Regions from separate parts of the Thermasporomyces composti genome, predicted to be linked through region 1. Evidence: riboswitches for the same ligand, from Rfam matches in the RefSeq annotation. Region 1 holds a riboswitch; each other region holds the start of a gene.
What was found. Region 1 has a riboswitch for cobalamin ahead of DFJ64_RS01440 (SCO2322 family protein). Riboswitches for the same ligand answer to the same signal wherever they lie in the genome.
Positions count from the first base shown of each region.

Region 2: it holds a riboswitch for cobalamin, as region 1 does, so the genes downstream of both, DFJ64_RS03970 (ribonucleoside-diphosphate reductase subunit alpha) here and DFJ64_RS01440 (SCO2322 family protein) in region 1, are expected to answer to the same signal.
Region 3: it holds a riboswitch for cobalamin, as region 1 does, so the genes downstream of both, metE (5-methyltetrahydropteroyltriglutamate--homocysteine S-methyltransferase) here and DFJ64_RS01440 (SCO2322 family protein) in region 1, are expected to answer to the same signal.

Region 1 covers NZ_QTUC01000001.1:323,750-330,371, reverse strand. The annotation lists gene DFJ64_RS01460 (ABC transporter ATP-binding protein) at 1-58, opposite strand, end outside; gene DFJ64_RS01455 (ECF transporter S component) at 73-1,026, opposite strand; gene DFJ64_RS01450 (ABC transporter ATP-binding protein) at 1,023-2,690, opposite strand; gene DFJ64_RS01445 (CbiQ family ECF transporter T component) at 2,687-3,805, opposite strand; gene DFJ64_RS01440 (SCO2322 family protein) at 3,809-4,615, opposite strand; cobalamin riboswitch at 4,755-4,918, opposite strand; gene DFJ64_RS01435 (hypothetical protein) at 5,019-5,240, shown strand; gene DFJ64_RS01430 (YbaB/EbfC family nucleoid-associated protein) at 5,399-6,031, shown strand; gene DFJ64_RS01425 (DUF3043 domain-containing protein) at 6,150-6,622, opposite strand, start outside.
Region 2 covers NZ_QTUC01000001.1:911,941-918,562, reverse strand. The annotation lists gene DFJ64_RS03980 (SRPBCC family protein) at 1-377, shown strand, start outside; gene DFJ64_RS03975 (ribonucleotide-diphosphate reductase subunit beta) at 508-1,590, opposite strand; gene DFJ64_RS03970 (ribonucleoside-diphosphate reductase subunit alpha) at 1,604-4,123, opposite strand; cobalamin riboswitch at 4,192-4,407, opposite strand; tRNA gene DFJ64_RS03965 (tRNA-Arg) at 4,918-4,989, opposite strand; gene DFJ64_RS03960 (DALR anticodon-binding domain-containing protein) at 5,038-5,931, shown strand; gene DFJ64_RS03955 (glycosyltransferase family 4 protein) at 6,199-6,622, shown strand, end outside.
Region 3 covers NZ_QTUC01000001.1:3,324,636-3,331,257, reverse strand. The annotation lists gene DFJ64_RS14465 (phosphoenolpyruvate carboxylase) at 1-1,558, opposite strand, end outside; gene DFJ64_RS14460 (acyl-CoA carboxylase subunit beta) at 1,719-3,410, shown strand; gene DFJ64_RS14455 (acyl-CoA carboxylase subunit epsilon) at 3,433-3,753, shown strand; cobalamin riboswitch at 3,821-4,067, shown strand; gene metE (5-methyltetrahydropteroyltriglutamate--homocysteine S-methyltransferase) at 4,111-6,405, shown strand; gene DFJ64_RS14445 (phytanoyl-CoA dioxygenase family protein) at 6,501-6,622, opposite strand, start outside.

The DNA.
Region 1 (6,622 bases):
CGGCACGGCGTGCGGAACGCCGACGGCGCTCGTCCGTTCTGATATCAGAACCCGGCACGTCTCCTGAGCATGTCAACAAGGCGCCGGGTTGTCATCTGTCTTCTCCCGCCGCCTGGCCGTGTCGGCGGTGTCTCTCACTACGGCACCGTCGTCGACCTGGTCCGGGTCCGACGCCGCCCTCGACTGACGTGTCGACGTCGGATGGAAGGGAGGACGGAACACGGGTTCCGCATCGAAGGCGGCCCGCCGCGCGGCCCGCCGCAGGGTCGACAGGATCGCACGGCCGGCGAGGACGACGAGCGTGGCGTTGACGACGGCGCGGACCGCGTCCCACCCCAGCGACGTCGTGACGTAGAACGCCGCGTAGTGGGCCAGGTTGGTGCCTGCCGACGCGGCGCTCGTGTAGGCCATGGTCGGCGGCAGACTGGTGGTGAACGGCCAGAACGACAGGTTGAGCAGAGCGCCGAAGGCGAGGCTCGCGATCGCGGTGTAGCCGGCGAGGAGCCACCGCTCGCCCTTGCCGGTGCCACCCGGCAGGAGCCCGGCTCCCATGCCCACCCAGGCCAGCCCCAGCATCTGGTACGGCATCCACGGTCCGACCCCGCCCGTGACCAGGCCACTGGCCACGATCATGGTCGCGCCGAGCGCGAAGCCGAATCCCGCGCCGAAGACGCGTCCCGCCAGCGCCACGAGGAAGAGAGTGGGCTCGAACCCGCCCGTGCCCGGGCTCACGGCGCGCAGACCAGCCCCGACCGCCGCCAGTACACCCAGCATCGCGACCGCTTTGGCGTCCATGCCGCCGTCGCTGAGCTCGGCGACCACGATCGCGACCACGAGTGGCAGCAGCAGGGCGAACAGATAGGGCGCGTCCGTCGAGTGACCACCGATGGAACTGGTCGAGTCGGCGAGGAACGGCCAGCCGTACCCGGCGACGCCGACGAGGCAGGCCAGCGTGAGGGCGAGCGCGGAGCGTGGACGAACCCGAAGCGGCACCGCCCGTGCGTGCGCGGACCGAAGGGACGTCATGACGCTTCCCGGAGAGCCTCGGCGACCTGCGAGACGGTGAGCAGGGGAAGCGGTCGGAGGATCTTCGCCACCTGGGGAGCGAACGTCGGCGAGGCGACCACAACCGACTCGACGGGTCCGTCGGCCACCACCTCGCCGTCGGCGAGGACGACCACGCGGTCGGCGACCTCCGCGACGAGCTCGACGTCGTGGGAGGCGAAGACGACGGCGTGAGGCTCGCCGTCGGTGCCGCTGGCGAGCTCCCGCAGGATGGTGGTCAGTCGCCGCTTGGCGAGGTAGTCGAGGCCTCGGGTGGGCTCGTCGAGAAGGAGCACCGGCGGGTCGCCGGTGAGGACCACGGCGAGGGCGAGGCACAGTCGCTGCCCTTCCGACAGGTCACGAGGATGCCGATCGGCGGGGATTCCCGGAGCGAGTCGGGCGAGGATGGCGGCGCAGCGCCCCGCCTCCGCGTCGAAGTCCTGGTCCGCTTGTCGGCACTCCCGCGCCACTGTCTCGGCGTAGAGGAGGTCGCCCGGCTCCTGGGGCACCAGCCCCACCGTGCGCGCGATCTCCTTCGGTGGGGACACGGTGGGGTCGAGGTCGCCGACGCGGACCGCGCCGGAGGCTGGCCGGACCAAGCCGACGAGGGTGCTGAGCAACGTGGACTTGCCGGCGCCGTTCCGTCCCATGAGCGCGACGATCTCGCCGCGCCGCACGCTGAGGTCGACGTCACGCAGGGCGGGCGGTGCGGTGGAGCGTCGCCCGCCATACCGCACCGTCACCCCACGCATGGTCGCGGCCGGCAGGTCGTCGTGGACGCCGGCCGAGCTCGCGGCGTCTCTCGACGGCTGCCCGCTCACACGCGGTTGGCCGGCGAGCCGGTCCCGCAGCGGAGCGGCGAGCCGCCGGGCGTCGCGAACACTCAGCGGGAGGGGATCCCACCCCGCCAGGCGCCCCAGCTCGACGACCGGCGGCGCGACGGTGGAGGACGCCATGATGGTGGCGGGTGCGCCCACGGTCGGTCGTCGCCCGCGGCCCGGCAGCGCCACGATCCGGTCGGCGTACTGCACGACCCGCTCCAGCCGGTGCTCGGCGAGGACGACGGTCACCCCGAGGTCGTGCACCAACCGCTGCAGGGCGGCCAGGACCTCCTCGGCGGACTGCGGGTCGAGCGCCGAGGTGGGTTCATCCAGGACGAGAACTCGAGGCTGAGTGGTCAGCACGGCGCCGATCGCGACCCGTTGCCGTTGCCCGCCCGATAGCGTGCTGATCGGACGCGCGCGCACCTCGGCCAGCCCGAGGAGGTCGAGGGTCTCCTCGACACGGGTCCGCATGACGTCGCCGGGAAGGCCGAGCGACTCCATGCCGTAGGCGAGCTCGTCCTCCACCGTGTCCGTGACGAACGTGGCAAGCGGGTCCTGCCCGACGACGCCGACGACGTCGGCCAGGTCGCGAGGGCGGTGCGTGCGGGTGTCGCGGCCGTCCACGAGCACCCGTCCGATCAGAGTTCCGCCGGTGAAGTGCGGAACCAGACCGTTGATCGCCCGGAGCAAGGTCGACTTGCCACTTCCGGTCTGACCGACGACCAGACACAGCTCGCCCTCCGCCACGTGCAAGGTGACGTCCCGCAGGACCGGCTCGGGCTGCTCGGGGTAGTAGACCGTGACGGATTCGAAGCGAATCACCGGAAGACCTCCGCGGTTCGGCCGGCGGGCGTCGGCGGCGGAGGTGCCAGCCACGCCGGAAGGAGAGCGAGGAGCGCGCCGACCGCCGCGACGGCCGGCAAGGGCGGCACGGCGAGCGGTGTGGTCGCCACGACGAGGCCGTCGGCGCCGGTGGCCTGAGACCACATGAAGCTGGCCGCGCAGGCGATGCCGGAGCCGGCGACCAGCCACTCGGGCAACGCCCAGGGGTCGGGACGGTAGCGGGTGCGGGCCGTCCGCCGGCCGCCGAGGAACAGGCCCGTTCCCGCCGCCGCGACGCCGGCGACCAGGAGGGGAAGGCCCAGCGCCGGCGGTCCGCCGGCGTCGAGGAGGCCGTAGAGGCCGACACAGATGCCGAGCAGGCCGCCGAGGACGAGCACGCCGGTGAGCACCCGGGCTCGGCCGGATGTCGTCCTCGTCCGTCCGTAGCCGCGCGAGTCCATCGCCGCGGCGAGTGCGAGCGAACGCTCCATGGCGCCCTCGAGCACCGGGACGGCGACGGCGCGAAGCGCCCGCAGCCCACGGTCCGGCTGGCCACGCAGCCGCCGCGCGGCTCTGGCTCGAGCCGCGTCGGCGACGAGCTGGGGAGCGAACGTCATCGCCACCACGACGGCGACGCCCATCTCGTACAGCGCACCGGGCACGCTGGCCAGCAGACGTTTGGGGTTGGCCAGCGCGTTGGCGGCGCCCACGCAGGCCAGGACCGCCGCGAGGCGCAGGCCGTCGAGCGCGGCAGAGGCCAACGCCTCAGCGGTGACCGGACCGCCGATCCGGATGCCTTGCATCCAGTCCGGCAGCGGCACCTGGGGCAGTCGGACCAGCACCGTCGTGCCGCTGACCGCGGCTCCGAACACGGCCTGGAACACCACCCGGATCGCGATGACGACGAGTCCGAGCCGGAGGAACGCCGCGTACGAGTTGGCCCATGGGGCGCTCGTCCGTCGCGCGGCCACGACGTTGCCGGCCACCGCGACGAGCAGAGCCAGCAGGACCGGGTTCGTGGTACGGCTCGCCGCGGTCGCCAGGCCGAGCGCCCACAGCCACCACGCGCCCGGGTGGAGGTGGCGGGGGAGTGAAGGGCGGTGGGCGGCGCGCACAGGTCAGACGTCCTCGCCGGCGCCGCGGCGGCGCCGGGTCACCAACGCGGCGAGGACAAGCGCCGCGACGACCAGCACACCAACGACCGACCACACCGCGACACCGCGCGACGAGGATTGCTCGTCGGTGTTCGCCGCTCCATCGGTGTTCTCAGCGGCCGCCGGATTCGGTGTCGTGGTCTCGTTGGCCTGCGCGGTCGACGTCGCCTCGGGCGTGCCACCCGGAAGCTGGAGCGCCACGGTCGGCTCGGGGGAGGGGATGTCGGGTTCCTCGGGAACCGTGTCCCCGCAGCCGGTCGCCGGAACGGAGTCGATCGCGCAGACCAGCCCGTTCTCCTCCCGTACCGAAGCGACCGCTGCCAGCACCTGGGCGGAGCTGGCGTCCGCGTCGACAACCGCACAGGCGCCCCGTGGCTGGGGCAGCGCCTGGCCGCTGGTCTCCTCCTCGGCGAGCCCGTAGTCGACGACGACGGCGACGCGTTTGCGGCCGGGTTCGGCTGGTGTCCCTCCGCAGATCGCCTCGAAGTCGCCGGGCGCCCGAGGCGGTCGGGGTGGGGTGGTCTCGCCCGAGACAGCCAGTCGCCAACCGTCGACAGCGCCGTCCTCCGGCGTGACCGACGCGGGTCCGCTGCTCGCCAGGACCCAGGCGCCGTCCTTCCACTGGTAGAAGCCCCAGTAGCGATAGGCCTCGGCGGACGCGGGTCCGGCCACTACAACGGCGAGGACGAGGGCTGCTGACGCGGCCAGGGCAGTCCTGGACGCGGTCAGGACTGACCGGACAGGGCGTCGAACGTCGCGCTCCAGACTCATGGGGTCCTCCGGGTGAGGGGTCCGGGCGCGGACCCCGGGACCAACACGAGAAACCCTCGGCGTCGTCCGGCGAGTGCCGGCGGCCGAGGGCAGACTCGGGTGCTCACCCGGGCTCCGCCCCGCAGACCTCGACGGGTGTTCGTGGAGCCACGTCATGGCCAGGCGTCCCGGCTCGCCGCTCAAGGGGTGGAGCCTGGTTGCTCTCCAGGCCGCGGCCTACGGTTGCGGGTCAGCGCCGGCTTCCGACCGGCTTCCCCTGTCAGACGGGTCAACCGACCCGTCACCATGACGTTGTGCAGGACGGAAGTTCTCACGACGGAGCCGGTCGCGTCAAAGCGGACGTCAGGATGTGGACTGCGCCGGCTGCGGCCCGTGTCCCTGCGGAGGCTCTAAGCTCAACGGGATGACGTGGACATGGCGGCTCGAGGATGCGGACGGCAACCCCGTCGACGTCGGCGGGTTGGCCCGGGTCGAGTTTCCGTCCCAAAGTGACGCGGAGAGCTGGATCGGGGAGACCTGGCGGGAGCTCCGGGCTGCCGGAGTGGACCAGGTCACCCTGCTCGAGGCCGGGCGAGAGGTGTACGGGCCGATGAGCTTGCATCCCGCCGACGAGAGCGCCGACTGACCGCCGAGTTCCTGGTCCGACACCCGAGTCGACCCTCGTGAGTCCCGTGGAGTGCGACGTTCGCCACGTCGAGTCCTCGGGGAGTCGCCTGGTACACCCTGTCAGGCATCCGTTACCGTCTGGGCGATCTTGGTGAGACACCGCAACGGAGGGTCGGCATGCGTCGGGGCGAAGAGTGGCTGCACCGGTTGCGCATCCTGGAGCAGCGGATCGCCACGAGCACCTTCACCTGCGACGACGGACGTGGCCTGGTGCGGGTCAGCGTCGACGGTCATGGCCGCGTTCAAGCGGTCGAGCTGGCGCCCGACTGGACCCAAGGCATCCAGGTCCGGGACCTCGCCGATACGGTCCGTGACGCCTACCGCGCCGCCCGCCGCCGGGCGTCGGACTTCGTCGCGGAGAAGTACGCCGAGACGGGTGTCTCGGTCCTCGCCCGGAGCTTCCTGCCAGCGGGAGCGGGCGCGCTGCCGCCTCTCCTCGACCGGCTGGCGCCGCTGGTCCCGCGCGCGGGAGCTGTCCTCGCCGAGCTGGGCCTGGAGACGGTCGTCGGCACCGCGGCGGATGACCGTGTCCTGGCTGAGTTCGACTGCTTCGGTGAGCTGCGCGGGCTCGTGGTGTCGTGGCGGTACGCCTTGCAGACTCCCCACGACGAGCTCGCCGAGAGCATCCGGGAGGCGCTGAGCGCCGGGGAGATGCGCTCGGCGTGGCGGAACGCGGAGCTGAGTGGACGGCTGGCCAGGCGGCCGACCCTGCGGAGTACGGTCGCCCGCGGACAGGCCGACTGCGCGTAGCCCTACCCCACGTCCTGAGGGGCGCGTCCTGAGGGGGCGTCAGTCCTCTGGGTGTGGTGACCCGGGTCTGCGGGTGTCCGACGGACGGCGTCCGGTCGCCTCGGGGCGCCCGGTGGTCTCAGATCGTGTCGCCGGGCGCGACTTGCGGCTTCGGTAGGCGCAGCCGTCGGATTTGCGTCGCGCGCATCACGCCGTACAACACAGCGCCGCGGTGGCTCTCGTTCGGGAAGCGCGCCCGGAGCTCGCGCTTGAGCCGTCGGCCCAGGATGAACAGCTCGACGGGCACGATGATGATTGCCGTGAGCCACAGGTAGTAGGCGACAAGCTGAACCTGCGGCACAGGGATCATCATGGCGAGGAAGATCACCAGGAAGAAGGGCAGGAGGTACTCGCCCAGCGTCCTCCGCGAGTCGACGAAGTCCCGGCAGAAGCGGCGGACGGGTCCCTTGTCACGTGGCGGCAGGTAGCGCTCGTCGCCCGTGATCAGCGCCTGCTGGATCTTCGCGCGCTCCGCCCGGGCCCGTTGCCGCGCCAGCCGCGCGGCTTCCCGACGGTCGCGCGGGGCGGCGATCCGTTGCCGGCGAGCCCGCT
Region 2 (6,622 bases), 590 kb from region 1:
ACGTCGAGCCGGAGCTCTTCGCCCAGTGGGTGGGACCCGCCTCGGCCAGCACGCGGATCGACCATTGGGACGCACGCACCGGTGGCAGCTACCGGTTCGTCAACATCGAAGGCGAGCAGGAGTACGCCTTCTATGGCTCCTTCCACGAGGTGCGGCCCCACGAGCGCGTCGTGCAGACCTTCACCTACGAGGGCATGCCGGACATGGTGAGCCTGGAGTTCGCGACGTTCGAGGACCTCGGCGACGGGCGGTCCCGCCTCGAGACGCTGTCCGTCCTGGACTCGATCGAGGCACGGGACCAGATGATCGCCAGTGGGATGGAGGCCGGCGTCGTCGAGGGCTACGCGATGCTCGACGCCCTCCTCGCCCGCCAGTAAGTCCAGCCGCTGTCCACGTTCCTCTCGCCCTCGTGCGCTGCGCCGCCATGCCGGCGGGCAGGACGGCCCAACTGCGGGGATGGGGTGCGCCGGCTCGGGCGCGCCGGCGCACCCCTGCTCGACTCGCGCGTCAGTCCCAGTCGAGCGAGCCACCGGTCTGGTACTCGGTCACTCGGGTCTCGAAGAAGTTCTTCTCCTTCCGGAGGTCCATGGCCTCCGCCATCCACGGGAACGGGTTCTCGGTCTCGCCGAAGATGGGGTCCAGCCCGATCTGCTGGGCACGGCGGTCCGTGATGAAGTGCATGTACTGCTCGCACAGCTGAGCGGAGAGTCCGAGCATGCCGCGAGGCATGGTGTCGCGTGCGTAGGCGACCTCGAGCTCACACGCCTCGACGAGCATGCCGCGGACCTCGGCGGCGAACTCCGGCGTCCACAGGTGCGGGTTCTCGAGCTTGATCTGGTTGATGCAGTCGATACCGAAGTTCAGATGGATCGACTCGTCGCGCAGGATGTACTGGTACTGCTCGGCGATGCCGACCATCTTGTTGCGCCGCCCCAGCGAGAGGATCTGCGCGAACCCGGTGTAGAACCACATGCCTTCGAACACCACGTAGAAGGCGATCAGGTCCCGCAGGAAGGCCTGGGCGGCCTCCGGCGTGTTGGTGCGAAAGCCCGGGTCCTCGAGGTTCCTGGTGTACTGCAGCGCCCACGCGTCCTTGTCGGCGATGGAGGGCACCTCACGGTAGGCGTTGAACAGCTCGCCTTCGTCCAGGCCCAGACTGGTACAGATGTACTGGAAGGTGTGGGTGTGAACGGCCTCCTCGAAGGCTTGTCGGAGGAGGTACTGACGGCATTCCGGATTGGTGAGATGCCGGTAGACCGCCAGCACCAGGTTGTTGGCCACCAACGACTCGGCTGTGGCGAAGAATCCGAGGTTGCGCTTGACCATGAGCCGCTCGTCCTCGGTGAGGCCGTCGGGCGACTTCCAGAGCGCGATATCGGCCTGCATCGCGACCTCGGTGGGCATCCAATGGTTGGCGCATGCCGCCAGGTACTTCTCCCAGGCCCACGAGTACTTCAACGGAAGCAGCTGGTTGACGTCGGCGCGAGCGTTGATCATGGCCTTGTCGTCGACGCTCACCCGCTCGGCGCCGCGTCGGATCTCGCCGAGGCCTGTGGTGTTCACGATGTCCGGATCGATCGTGTGGGTCACGGTGGTGGGCTCCTCACTGGCACGCTTCGCAGTCGGGATCGCTCACACGGCAGGCCGCCTCGGCCGTGGCTGGGTGAGCGGAGTCAAGTCGAACGACAGGAACGGCGTTGAGCTTGCCGTCGGTACCGCGCAGGGTGCTCTTCTCCACGCTGGTGGCGGCTCGGGAGCGCAGGTAGTACGTGGTCTTGAGGCCGTGGCGCCAGGCCATGCGGTAGAGCTCGTCGAGCTTGCGACCGCTCGGCGCGTGGACGTAGAGGTTGAGCGACTGTGCCTGGTCGATCCACTTCTGCCGCCGTGACGCGGCCCGGATCAACCAGGCCGGGTCGATCTCGAACGCGGTGGCGTAACGACGTTTGAGGTCGTCGGGCACCCGATCGATGTTGCGCACGCTCCCGTCGTGGTACTTCAAGTCCGCCACCATGGCCGCGTCCCACAGTCCGCGTTCCTTGAGCTCGCGCGCCAAGTGAGGGTTGACAACGAGGAAGTCGCCCGACATGTTGGACTTGACGTAGAGGTTCGAGAACAGCGGCTCGATCGAGGGGTTCACGCCGCAGATGTTGGCGATGGTGGCTGTCGGCGCGATCGCCATGACGTTGGAGTTGCGCATCCCGACGGTTCGGACCCGCTCGCGTAACGCGGCCCAGTCCATCGTCGTGGAGTAGTCGACGTCGAGGTCGCCGTCACGGTGGTCGGCGAGCAGCCGGAGCGAGTCGATGGGCAGCACTCCCCGGCTCCACAGCGACCCGTCGAACGTCTCGTACCTTCCTCGCTCGGCAGCGAGGTCGCTCGACGCGGCGATGGCGTAGTACGACAGGAGCTCCATGCTGCGATCGGCGAACTCCACGGCGGCGGGGTCGTCCACTGGGAGCCCGAGAGTCAGCAGCGCGTCGGCGTACCCCATCATCCCCAGGCCGATCGGGCGATGCCGCAGGTTGGACCGACGTGCCTGCGGGATTGTGTAGAGGTTGATGTCGATGACGTTGTCCAGCATCCGCACAGCCGTCGCGACAGTGGCCCGCAGACGCTCCGTGTCGAGTCCCTCCGGGGTTACGTGGCGCGCCAGGTTGACCGAGCCCAGGTTGCACACAGCGACTTCGTCACGGCTGGTGTTGAGGGTGATCTCGGTGCAGAGGTTCGACGAGTGCACCACGCCGACGTGCTGCTGCGGAGAGCGCAGGTTGCACGGGTCCTTGAACGTGATCCACGGGTGCCCGGTCTCGAACAGCATGGTGAGCATGCGGCGCCACAGCTGGACGGCCGGCACCCTGCGGAACACCCTGATCTCACCGCGGTCGGCGGCCTCCTCGTACTCGCGGTATCGCTTGGCGAACTCCTTGCCGTAGAGATCGTGGAGGTCGGGCACCTCGTCCGGGGAGAACAGCGTCCACTCCGCGTTGGCCTCGACACGGCGCAGGAACTCGTCCGGGATCCAGTTCGCGGTGTTCATGTCGTGCGTGCGCCGCCGTTCGTCACCGGTGTTGCGCCGCAGCTCCAGGAACTCCTCGATGTCGATGTGCCACGTTTCGAGGTACGCGCAGGCCGCTCCCTTACGCTTTCCGCCCTGGTTGACCGCGACGGCGGTGTCGTTGGCGATCTTGAGGAACGGCACGACGCCCTGGGACCGGCCGTTCGTGCCCTTGATGTGCGCGCCCATGCCACGCACGGGCGTCCAGTCGTTCCCCAGTCCTCCGGAGTACTTGGCCAGCAAGGCGTTGTTGCGGTACGACTGGAAGATCGAGTCCAGGTCGTCTTCGACCGTGGTCACGAAGCACGAGGACAGTTGTGGACGTGGCGTTCCGGCGTTGAACAGCGTGGGTGTTGACACCATGAAGCGGAAGCTCGAGAGCAGGTCGTAGAACTCGATCGCGCGGGCCTCGCGCTCGTCCTCATGCACGGCCAGCCCCATGGCGACCCGCATGAAGAACGCCTGTGGCAGCTCGAAGCGGGTGCCGTCGTGGTGGAGGAGGTAACGGTCGTAGAGCGTCTGCAGGCCCAGGAAGGCGATGTCGAGGTCCCGCATCGGGCGGATGGCCGCCGCCACACGGTCGAGGTCGAAGCTTGCGAGGCGCCCGTCCACGAGGTCGAGGTCGATCGCCCGACGAAGGTAGTCGCGGAAGTAGCTCGCGTAGTCCAGCTCGGCGTGGCTGATGTGGCGCGGCTCGCCCGCGAGGTAGGACAGCGCCTCGTCACGCAGCTTGCTGAGCAGCAACCGCGCGGTCACCAACGAGTAGTTGGGTTCCCGCTCGACGAGTGTGCGCGCGGCCATGATGAGCGCCGTGGCCAGCTCTCCGATGCCGATGCCGGGATAGACGGTGCGACGGACCTCGGCGAGCACTGGCTCGGTCGCGACGTCGTCGATCCCGGCGACGGCTTCCGTCACGACGTGCTCGATCCAGGTCCACGGGATGGGTGCGCTTGTCGCCTGCGACGGCGTCCCGTCGCGACGAATGAGTGGAGTGTCCGTCGTCCCCTCAGCGGGCGGTGCCGCAGCAGACGGTGTTACAGCAGACGGTGTCGCAGCAGACCGTGTCACAGTCACAGCTCTCCCCTCGTGAGCTCGTGCTGGTGCCGGCGCGGACACGCCGGACTTCCGCGCTCGGGACAGAGCACGGGCTGATGGCAGGTCTTCGGACTCGCGGGCACCCACCGATCCGGTGGACCTACTGGCCGTCGCTTCCCAGACGAACCCGTCCAGTGCTTCGGTGACGGCGGTCGTTCCCACTCACCGCTGCGGGGCAGTCCCGGACTCTCACCGGGTTCCCTCTTGCCTCGCCCCAGCCCAACCGGCCAGGGCGAACCACCAGCGGAGAAGACACTACATGTTGTGTCGGGGTTTGCAACAGAACACTAGAAAATGTGGGCGTGTCGCAATGGGTCGAGATCATGGCCCAGGCGGGGTGCTCAGAGGCGGTCGCCCCGCGTCACTGAACAGCGCCGCGAAGTCACTGAACAGCGCCGCGAAGTGGTGCAGCCGACGCGCACCGTGCTCACGTGACTGGGCGACCGGTGCGATGAGGTGGGTGTTGCAGACGTCCTTGCCGGCCTCGGTGAGGACCGGGTAGCCGACGATCAGGGCGGGGGTTCACCGGTCCCGGTCGCCCTGGCCACCGGCGATCGGGTTGGGTGTCGTCCCCTAGGCACCGCCACGAGCACACCGAAGAGCGGTGTGAGGACGCAACGACGCAGAGGCCGGACGCCTCGAATCGGTCAAACGTCACGTGCCCTGGGCATAGCTGACTGCCCGTGACGAGCGAGTCGTCGCAGTGGACGAGCGAATCGTCTCAGCGGCTGTCGGCGTGTTGCCTGAGATGCGCTGCACCCGATGGGCGCCCCCGGCAGGATTCGAACCTGCGCACACGGCTCCGGAGGCCGTTGCTCTATCCCCTGAGCTACGGGGGCTCGAGGCTCGAAAAGGGTACCAGGCCGCCAGCCGGCTACGCTGACGCGGTGGTCTTGGACCGGCTGGCCGACGAGATCCGCGTCGCCTTCATCGAGGTGGTCCCGGACGCGACGCGGTGCGACACCGACCCGCGCGCCGGCATTCGGCTCGTCCCACCGACCCACGTAGGCGAGCGCCCCGGCACGCGGGGTGACCTGGCGTTTCCCGTGGGGCCACTTCTCGCCACAGCCCGTAGCGCCTCCGGCTCGTCCTCGATCGACCAGGCTGACCAGTCGATCAGCCGTCGCTCGCACACCGGTGACGTCCCCGACACGCGGCTGACGGCGAGCCGACTGGCGGAGCTGGTCGCGAAGCGGTTGGAACGTCTCGACGCCGTGGACGCCAGCTGGGCCGAGGCCGGGTTCGTCAACCTCCGCCTCAGCGGTGGCGCGCTCGCGTCGATCGTGTGGGAGATCCTCCGCGCCGGGCCCAGCTACGGCACACCGCCAGGGCAGGCCACCGTGGCGGAGGACGAGGCAGCGCGCGGCCCACGCCACCGTTTATCGCCGAGGCTTGGAGACGCGTTGCGGTACGCCCACGCGCGGCTGGCCGGCTTGCTCCGAGCGGGGGACGCGCTCGGCGTGCATCGCGACCCGGAGCGGCTGGACCCCGCCGCGCTCGAAGCCGAGGAGTCGCGCCAGCTGATCTGTGTACTCGCCGACTATCCCGGCGTGGTGGCGCGGTACCTCAGCGGGCGCGCGCGTCCCCGGGCGTTCGACGCGTACGTGGCCCGTTTCCTGGCGGCGGTGGAGAGGTTCGAGGCGGGCGCGGGCCCGCTGCCTCGGGGTGACGAGGAGCCGTCACCCGCGCACAGTGCCCGGCTCCTCGTGGCCGAGGCGAGCCGCGTCGTCGCCGGTCGCGCCCTCGCCTGGTGTGGACTCCCCGCGCCCGACCGGATGTGAGGCCCTGGTCAGCTGCGCGGGTCGGCCGCAGCGTCCGCCGGTTCGCGTCGCCCGACTTCGGGTCCTGGTCGGCCCGCTGGACGCTCGCCCAGGTCGATCGGACGGAGCCGATCCCGGACGAGGAGGCGTCCGCCGGGAACGTTGGCCTCGGTGAACGCGTCCTTCGTGAGGACCACCGTCGTCGGGCGAGCTCACCCCGAGGCACAGCCCGATAATCTTGCCGCCCGTGGTGCGTGGCGGGTCCTCGGTCCGGGCAGGGAAGACAAAGTGACGGACATCCTTCTCATCACCGGCCATCGCACGAACCATCCGGTCGTGACGAGACTGGTTCGGCAGCTGAAGACGTCCGGCTTCACCGTCCGCATCGCATCCACCGGCGATCCAGCCGAGCTCGGGATGGACGTCGTCGACGGCGTCGAGGCGCGCCGCCTGCGCATGAGCCTGTCCGGCCGACGCAATGGCGCCAAAGTGCCCAGGTTCTCCGCGGACTGGGCCCGGGTGGTCGCCCGCAACGCCGTCGTGCGCGCGTGGGTGCGGGTCGCCACGCCGCCACGCCGGACCTGGCTGCTCGCGCGGTATGACCCGTGGCTGCGTCGGAGGGCCAAGAACGCCGACCTCATCGTGGCGGCGGATCGGACCGCCTTACCGGCCGCTCGACGGGCCGGTCAGCTCAATCCCCGAGCCGAGGTCA
Region 3 (6,622 bases), 3.0 Mb from region 1:
GCGCCTCGTCGAGGATGCCGACGGCGGCCTTGAGGTCGTCCTCGGTCTCGAACAGGGGGATGACGTCCAGCGCCAGCGGACGGCCGTCGAGGGCCCGCTCCGCCAGCTCGAAGACGGCCGCCAGGTCGTTGGCGGACTGGGTGAACGACACGACGTACCGTCGGCAGGCGTCCGGGCCGAAGCGCTGCTGAACCTGGGCCATCACCCGGAAGACCGAGAGCACCTCCTCGGTCTCCGGCGAGGTCTCCCCTGAGGCGAGCTCCGCCAGCGCCCGCGCGTGGACCTTGGAGTGCTGGCGGATCTCCAGCTCGGCCAGGTGGAAGCCGAACGTCTCGACCTGCCAGATCAGCTCCTGCAGCTCGCCGTACGCCTGGCGACGGGCCCCGGCAGCAGCCAGGGACGCCTGGACGGCGCGCAGCTCGGCGAGGAACTCCTCGGCCTTGCCGTAGGCGAAGTCGGCGTTCCGCTGCCGGGTCGCCGACAGCTTGCGGGCCGCGAGGAGCAGCACCTGCCGGTGCGGCTCGCCCGGCGAGCGGGTCGCGACCTCCTCGACCACCTCGGGCGCGATGGCCCGGGCGTCGGCCAGCAGCCGGCGCACCTCCGGGCTGGCTGGGGTCGTCTCCTCGTCGACGGTCAACGCCCGTCCCACGCGCTCGCAGACCCGCTCCAGGGCGCGCAGGACGTGGTCGGCCTGGATGGCCATCGCCGTCCGGGTGACCTGCGACGTCACATACGGGTTGCCGTCCCGGTCGCCACCGATCCACGACCCGAGACGGACGAACGCCGGAACCCGTGGCGGCTCGGTCCCCGCGCGCTCTCCCGCCAGCACGTTGTCGAGCTGGCGGTAGGTGCGGGGCAGGACCTGGAAGAGCGTGTCGTCGAAGACCGCCATGGCCGTGCGGACCTCGTCGAGCGGGCTCGGCTTGGTGACCCGGATCTGGGAGGTCCGCCACAGCCGGTCGATCTCCTCCAGCAGCCGGCGGCGGTTCTCGGCCAGGTCGGCGGCGCCCAGCTTGGGGCTGTCCCGCTCGGCGAGCAGGGCGGAGATGCGCTGGATGGCGGAGGCGACCGCCCGTCGACGCGCCTCGGTGGGGTGGGCGGTCAACACCGGACGGAACTCCAGGCGAGAGAGCAGGGTCAACGCGTGCTCCTCGCCGTACTGAGTGGTGATCTGCGCCACGGCGGCGGCCAGCGAGTCGCGCACCGGAGCGTCGCCGGTGTCGTACTCCCGCAGCACCCGGGCCCGATGGTGCTCCTCGGCGAGGTTGGTGAGGTGGAAGTAGCAGGTGAACGCCCGGGCGACCTCCTCGGCCCGGTCCAGGTCCCACGAGGCGACCAGCGCCTCACTGGCCTGGGCGGCTTCCTCGGCGCGGGCCGGGTCGTCGTGGTGAGCGGCGATGGTCAGCTCACGGAGCCGTTCGACGTCGGCGAGCAGCGTCGGGCCACCGTACTCCCGTAGCACCTGACCCAGCAGCTCCCCGAGCAGGCGGACGTCGGCCCGCAGAGGGGCCGGGACCTCGAAGCGCGCGTGCACCCGCGACGGTGGAGTGGTGGGCATGCTGGCAAGGGTAGTCGGGTGGGATCGGAACCCGCCGGGCGCGAGACCGCGCCCGGCGGCCGGTGCCGGGCTTCCGACGCCCGGCACGTGCCCCACGAGCCCGGTCGTACCGGACGGGGCGGGTAGGCTCGCGCCCGCAGCACGAACTGGGAGGAAGCAGATGGAAGCCAGGCAGCCGGACACCGCAACCGGGTCGGGCGCCGAGCACAGCGCATCGTCAGGCGGCCCGCGGAGCACGGATGGCGCGCAGCCGCCGACGCCTCCCACACCAGACCCAGCCCCGTCCCCGGACATCCACACCACCGCCGGCAAGCTCGCTGACCTCGGACGGCGCCTCCACGAGGCGATCCACGCCGGGTCGGCGCGCATGGTGGAGCGGCAGCACGCCCGAGGCAAGCTCACCGCTCGGGAGCGCATCGACCTGCTGCTGGACGAGGGGTCGTTCGTCGAGCTCGACGAGCTGGCCCGGCACCGGTCGGCCAACTTCGGGCTGGACCGTAACCGGCCACTCGGCGATGGAGTCGTGACCGGCTTCGGCACCGTCAACGGCCGTCAGGTCTGTGTCTTCAGCCAGGACGTCACCGTCTTCGGCGGCAGCCTGGGCGAGGTGTACGGCGAGAAGATCCTCAAGGTCATGGACCTCGCGCTGAAGACCGGGTGCCCGATCATCGGCATCAACGAGGGCAGCGGCGCCCGCATCCAAGAGGGCGTGGTCTCGCTCGGGCTCTACGGCGAGATCTTCCGTCGGAACATCCTCGCCTCCGGTGTGATCCCGCAGATCTCCCTCATCATGGGCACCTGCGCCGGCGGCCACGTGTACTCGCCGGCCCTCACCGACATCACGGTGATGGTCGACCAAACCTCGCACATGTTCATCACCGGCCCCGGCGTGATCAAGACCGTCACCGGCGAGGACGTCTCCTTCGAGGAGCTGGGCGGCGCCCTGACCCACAACACCAAGAGCGGCAACGCCCACTACATGGCCGCTGACGAGCACGACGCGATCGACTGGGTCAAGGCGCTCCTGTCGTACCTGCCGCAGAACAACCTCGAAGAACCGCCCGCGTACGACGTCGAGGCGGACCTGACCATCAACGACAGCGACCGCGAGCTCGACAGCCTGATCCCCGACTCACCCAACCAGCCCTACGACATCCACACGGTCATCGAGCACGTTCTCGACGACGGTGAGTTCTTGGAGATCCAACCGCTGTTCGCGCAGAACATCGTCTGCGGTTTCGGACGCGTCGAGGGGCGCACCGTCGGCGTCGTCGGCAACCAACCCCTCCAGTTCGCCGGCTGCCTCGACATCCACGCCTCGGAGAAGGCCGCGCGGTTCGTCCGCACCTGCGACGCCTTCAACATCCCGATCCTGACCTTCGTCGACGTGCCCGGGTTCCTGCCGGGGACCGACCAGGAGTGGAACGGGATCATCCGGCGTGGCGCCAAGCTCATCTACGCCTACGCCGAGGCCACCGTGCCGCTCGTCACCGTGATCACCCGGAAGGCCTACGGCGGCGCGTACGACGTCATGGGGTCGAAGCACCTCGGCGCGGACATCAACCTGGCCTGGCCTACGGCGCAGATCGCGGTCATGGGCGCGCAAGGCGCCGTGGAGGTGCTGCACCGCCGGGAGATCGCGGCCGCGGAGGACCCCGAGGCGGTGCGCGCGCGACGGATCCAGGAGTACGAGGACACGCTGCTCAACCCCTACATCGCGGCCGAGCGCGGCTACGTCGACGCGGTGATCTACCCGCACGAGACCCGCGTCGAGGTGATCCGTGCGCTGCGCCTGCTCCGTAACAAGCGGGAGACCTTGCCACCGCGCAAGCACGGCAACATCCCGCTGTGACCTCGTGCCAGGAGGCGAACTGATGGCGGTCGACGAACCACGACCCACCGGCCAGCCGCGCCGTGGGGAGCCGCGTCAGCGTGACGCCGGCGTCACGGCGGAGGTCCCGACGTCGCCGGCGGAGGCCGAGAGGGACGCGTTGCTCCGGGTGGTCAAGGGGACGCCGACGCCGGAGGAGTTCGCCGCACTCGTCGCGGTGATCTCCGCGAAGCTCCGCGCGGCGCGAAGCGTCCAGCCCAGCGGCACACGCGGGCCGTCGCCGTGGGCGGTCTACTGGCGCCGCGCGCGGCAACCCCTGCGGCCGGGTCCGAACGCCTGGCGAGCCAGTGCGCTCCCGCGGTAGCCGGCCGCGGTGTCCAACCGCGCCGACACTCTCCGCCCGGTGTGGTGGCGCGCTCCGACGACGGGCTAGGGTCGAAGCCGCAGTTGGTTCTCCTCGCCGAGCGGACCCGCGCGGTGGGGAGAGGTAAGAGGGAACCCGGTGAGAGTCCGGGACTGCCCCGCAGCGGTGAGTGGGAACGACCGCCGTCATACGCACTGGGCGGCATGAGCCTCCTGGGAAGCGACGGCCAGTAGGAACCCGTCGGCCTCCGGTGCCGTGAGCCGGGGCCACGCCAGCCCACGAGTCCGAAGACCTGCCAGCTGCCCGCATGCCAGGAAGGCACGCGGTCCCGACGATGAGTTCGCGAGGGAAGGACTCATGGCTGCTGGACGCACGACCGTGCTCGGCTACCCCCGGATCGGGCAGCGACGAGAGCTCAAGCGCGCCACCGAGGCCTACTGGTCCGGAAAGATCGACGCCACCGCGCTCCTCGACACCGCGGCGAGCCTTCGCCGACAGACCTGGGAGACCCTCCGAGACGCCGGCCTCGACGAGATCCCCTCCAACACGTTCTCGCTCTACGACCAGGTCCTCGACCACGCGGTGCTGGTCGGTGCGGTCCCACCCCGCTTCCGCCAGCTGACCGGCCTCGACCGCTACTTCGCGATGGCGCGCGGCGTCACCGGTGCTCCGCCGCTGGAGATGACCAAGTGGTTCGACACCAACTACCACTACCTCGTTCCGGAGGTGGGCCCGGACACGGTCTTCCGCCTCGACGAGGAGCACGTCAAACCCGTCGAGGAGTACCACGAGGCCGCGGCGCTGGGGCTCGACACCCGGCCGGTGCTCCTCGGTCCCCTCACGTTCCTGCTGCTGGCCAAGCCGGCGCCGGGTGCACCCGAGGGCTTCCGCCCGCTCGACCTGCTCTCGCCGCTGCTGGACGTCTACGCCGACCTGCTGGGTCGGCTCGCCGACGTCGGAGCGAGCTGGGTGCAGCTCGACGAGCCCGCCTTGGCCGCCGACCGCTCCCCGGAGGAGCTGGCCCTGCTCCGGGCCGCGTATGACCGGTTGGGCTCGTCGCCCCGACGCCCCAAGCTCCTGGTCGCGACCTACTTCGGACCGATCCGCGAGGCGCTGGGCGTCCTCGCGGCCACCCCGGTGGACGGTCTGGCGCTCGACCTCGTCGCGGGCGCTGAGGACGCCACGCGGGTGGCGTCGGCCGGCCTGTCGCGCCGCAGGCTCGTCGCCGGCTTGGTGGACGGCCGCAACGTGTGGCGGACGAACCTCCCGCAGGCATTGGCGGTGGCCGCCTCGCTCCTCGGCTCGGTGGACGAGCTCATGGTGGGCACCTCCTGCTCTCTCCAGCACGTCCCGCTCGACGTCTCGCTGGAGACGTCGCTGCCGGAGGAGCTGCGAGGACGGCTGGCCTTCGCCCGCCAGAAGGTCGACGAGGTGGTCCTGCTCGGTCGGGCGCTCCGGGAGGGTCGGGAGCAGATCTCGGACGAGCTCGCGCAGGCCGAAGCGGCCAGGACGCGACGGCCGCCGGGCACCGTCGACGCCCGGGTGCGGGCGCGGCTCGCGGCACTCGGTGACGGGACCCCGCGCGGCGACTACGCGTCCCGGGTGCGGGCGCGGTCCGCGACCAACCCGCTGCCGCTGCTACCCACGACGACGATCGGGTCGTTCCCCCAGACGTCGGAGATCCGCGCTGCCCGGGCCGACCTGCGCCACGGACGGATCGACGAGGCCACCTACAAGGCCCGTATGCGCGCCGAGATCGACAAGGTGATCGCGCTGCAGGAGGACATCGGCCTCGACGTCCTCGTCCACGGCGAGCCCGAGCGCAACGACATGGTGCAGTACTTCGCCGAACGCCTCACCGGCTTCGCGTGCACCGAGTCGGGCTGGGTGCAGTCGTACGGCACCCGCTACGTCCGTCCTCCGATCCTCTACGGCGACGTGGCTCGGCCGGAGCCCATCACCGTCGAGTGGACGACCTATGCCCAGTCCCGCACCACCAAGCCGGTCAAGGGAATGTTGACAGGGCCGGTCACCATGCTGGCGTGGTCGTTCGTCCGGGACGACCAGAGCCTCGCGGAGACGGCACGCCAGGTCGCGCTCGCGCTGCGGGACGAGATCCGTGACCTGGAGGCGGCCGGGATCCGGCACATCCAGGTCGACGAACCGGCGCTGCGGGAGCGGTTGCCGCTGCGCTCGGCCGACCAGCCGGAGTACCTGCGGTGGGCGGTCGGCGCGTTCCGGCTGGCGACCTCGGGTGTCGCCGACACCACCACGATCCACTCGCACATGTGCTACTCCGAGTTCGGCGAGATCGTGGACGCGATCGACGCGCTCGACGCCGACGTGGTGAGCGTCGAGGCGGCACGGTCTCGCATGGAGCTGGTGCACGACCTGGCGCGCACCGGCTACCGGCGCGGTATCGGGCCAGGCGTCTACGACATCCACTCGCCACGCGTCCCGACCGTGGAGGAGATCGAAGACGCGTTGCGGCTGGCCTTGGCAGCGCTCGATCCCGCGCAGCTGTGGGTCAATCCGGACTGTGGCTTGAAGACCCGCCGGTACGAGGAGGTGGTGCCGGCGCTGCGCGCCATGGTGGAGGCGGCCCGCCGGGTCCGAGCCACGCTCCACCCCGCCCCGGCCCCGGCCCGCTGACTCGGCCGGCGGGCGTAGGTCGCAGCGGTGGCCGATGAGCGACCACGCTCACCCGTCGTGGGGCCCTTCGGCAGCGCGAAGGGCCCCACGACAGCTCAGCGGTCGCAGCCGCCCTCGCCATCGGGCCGGATGTGCGGCCGCGCGATGTCCTCGTATCCCTTGTAGGCGTAAGGATCCTCCCCGGCGACCATCACGATGTCGCGGTAGTCCCACTTGG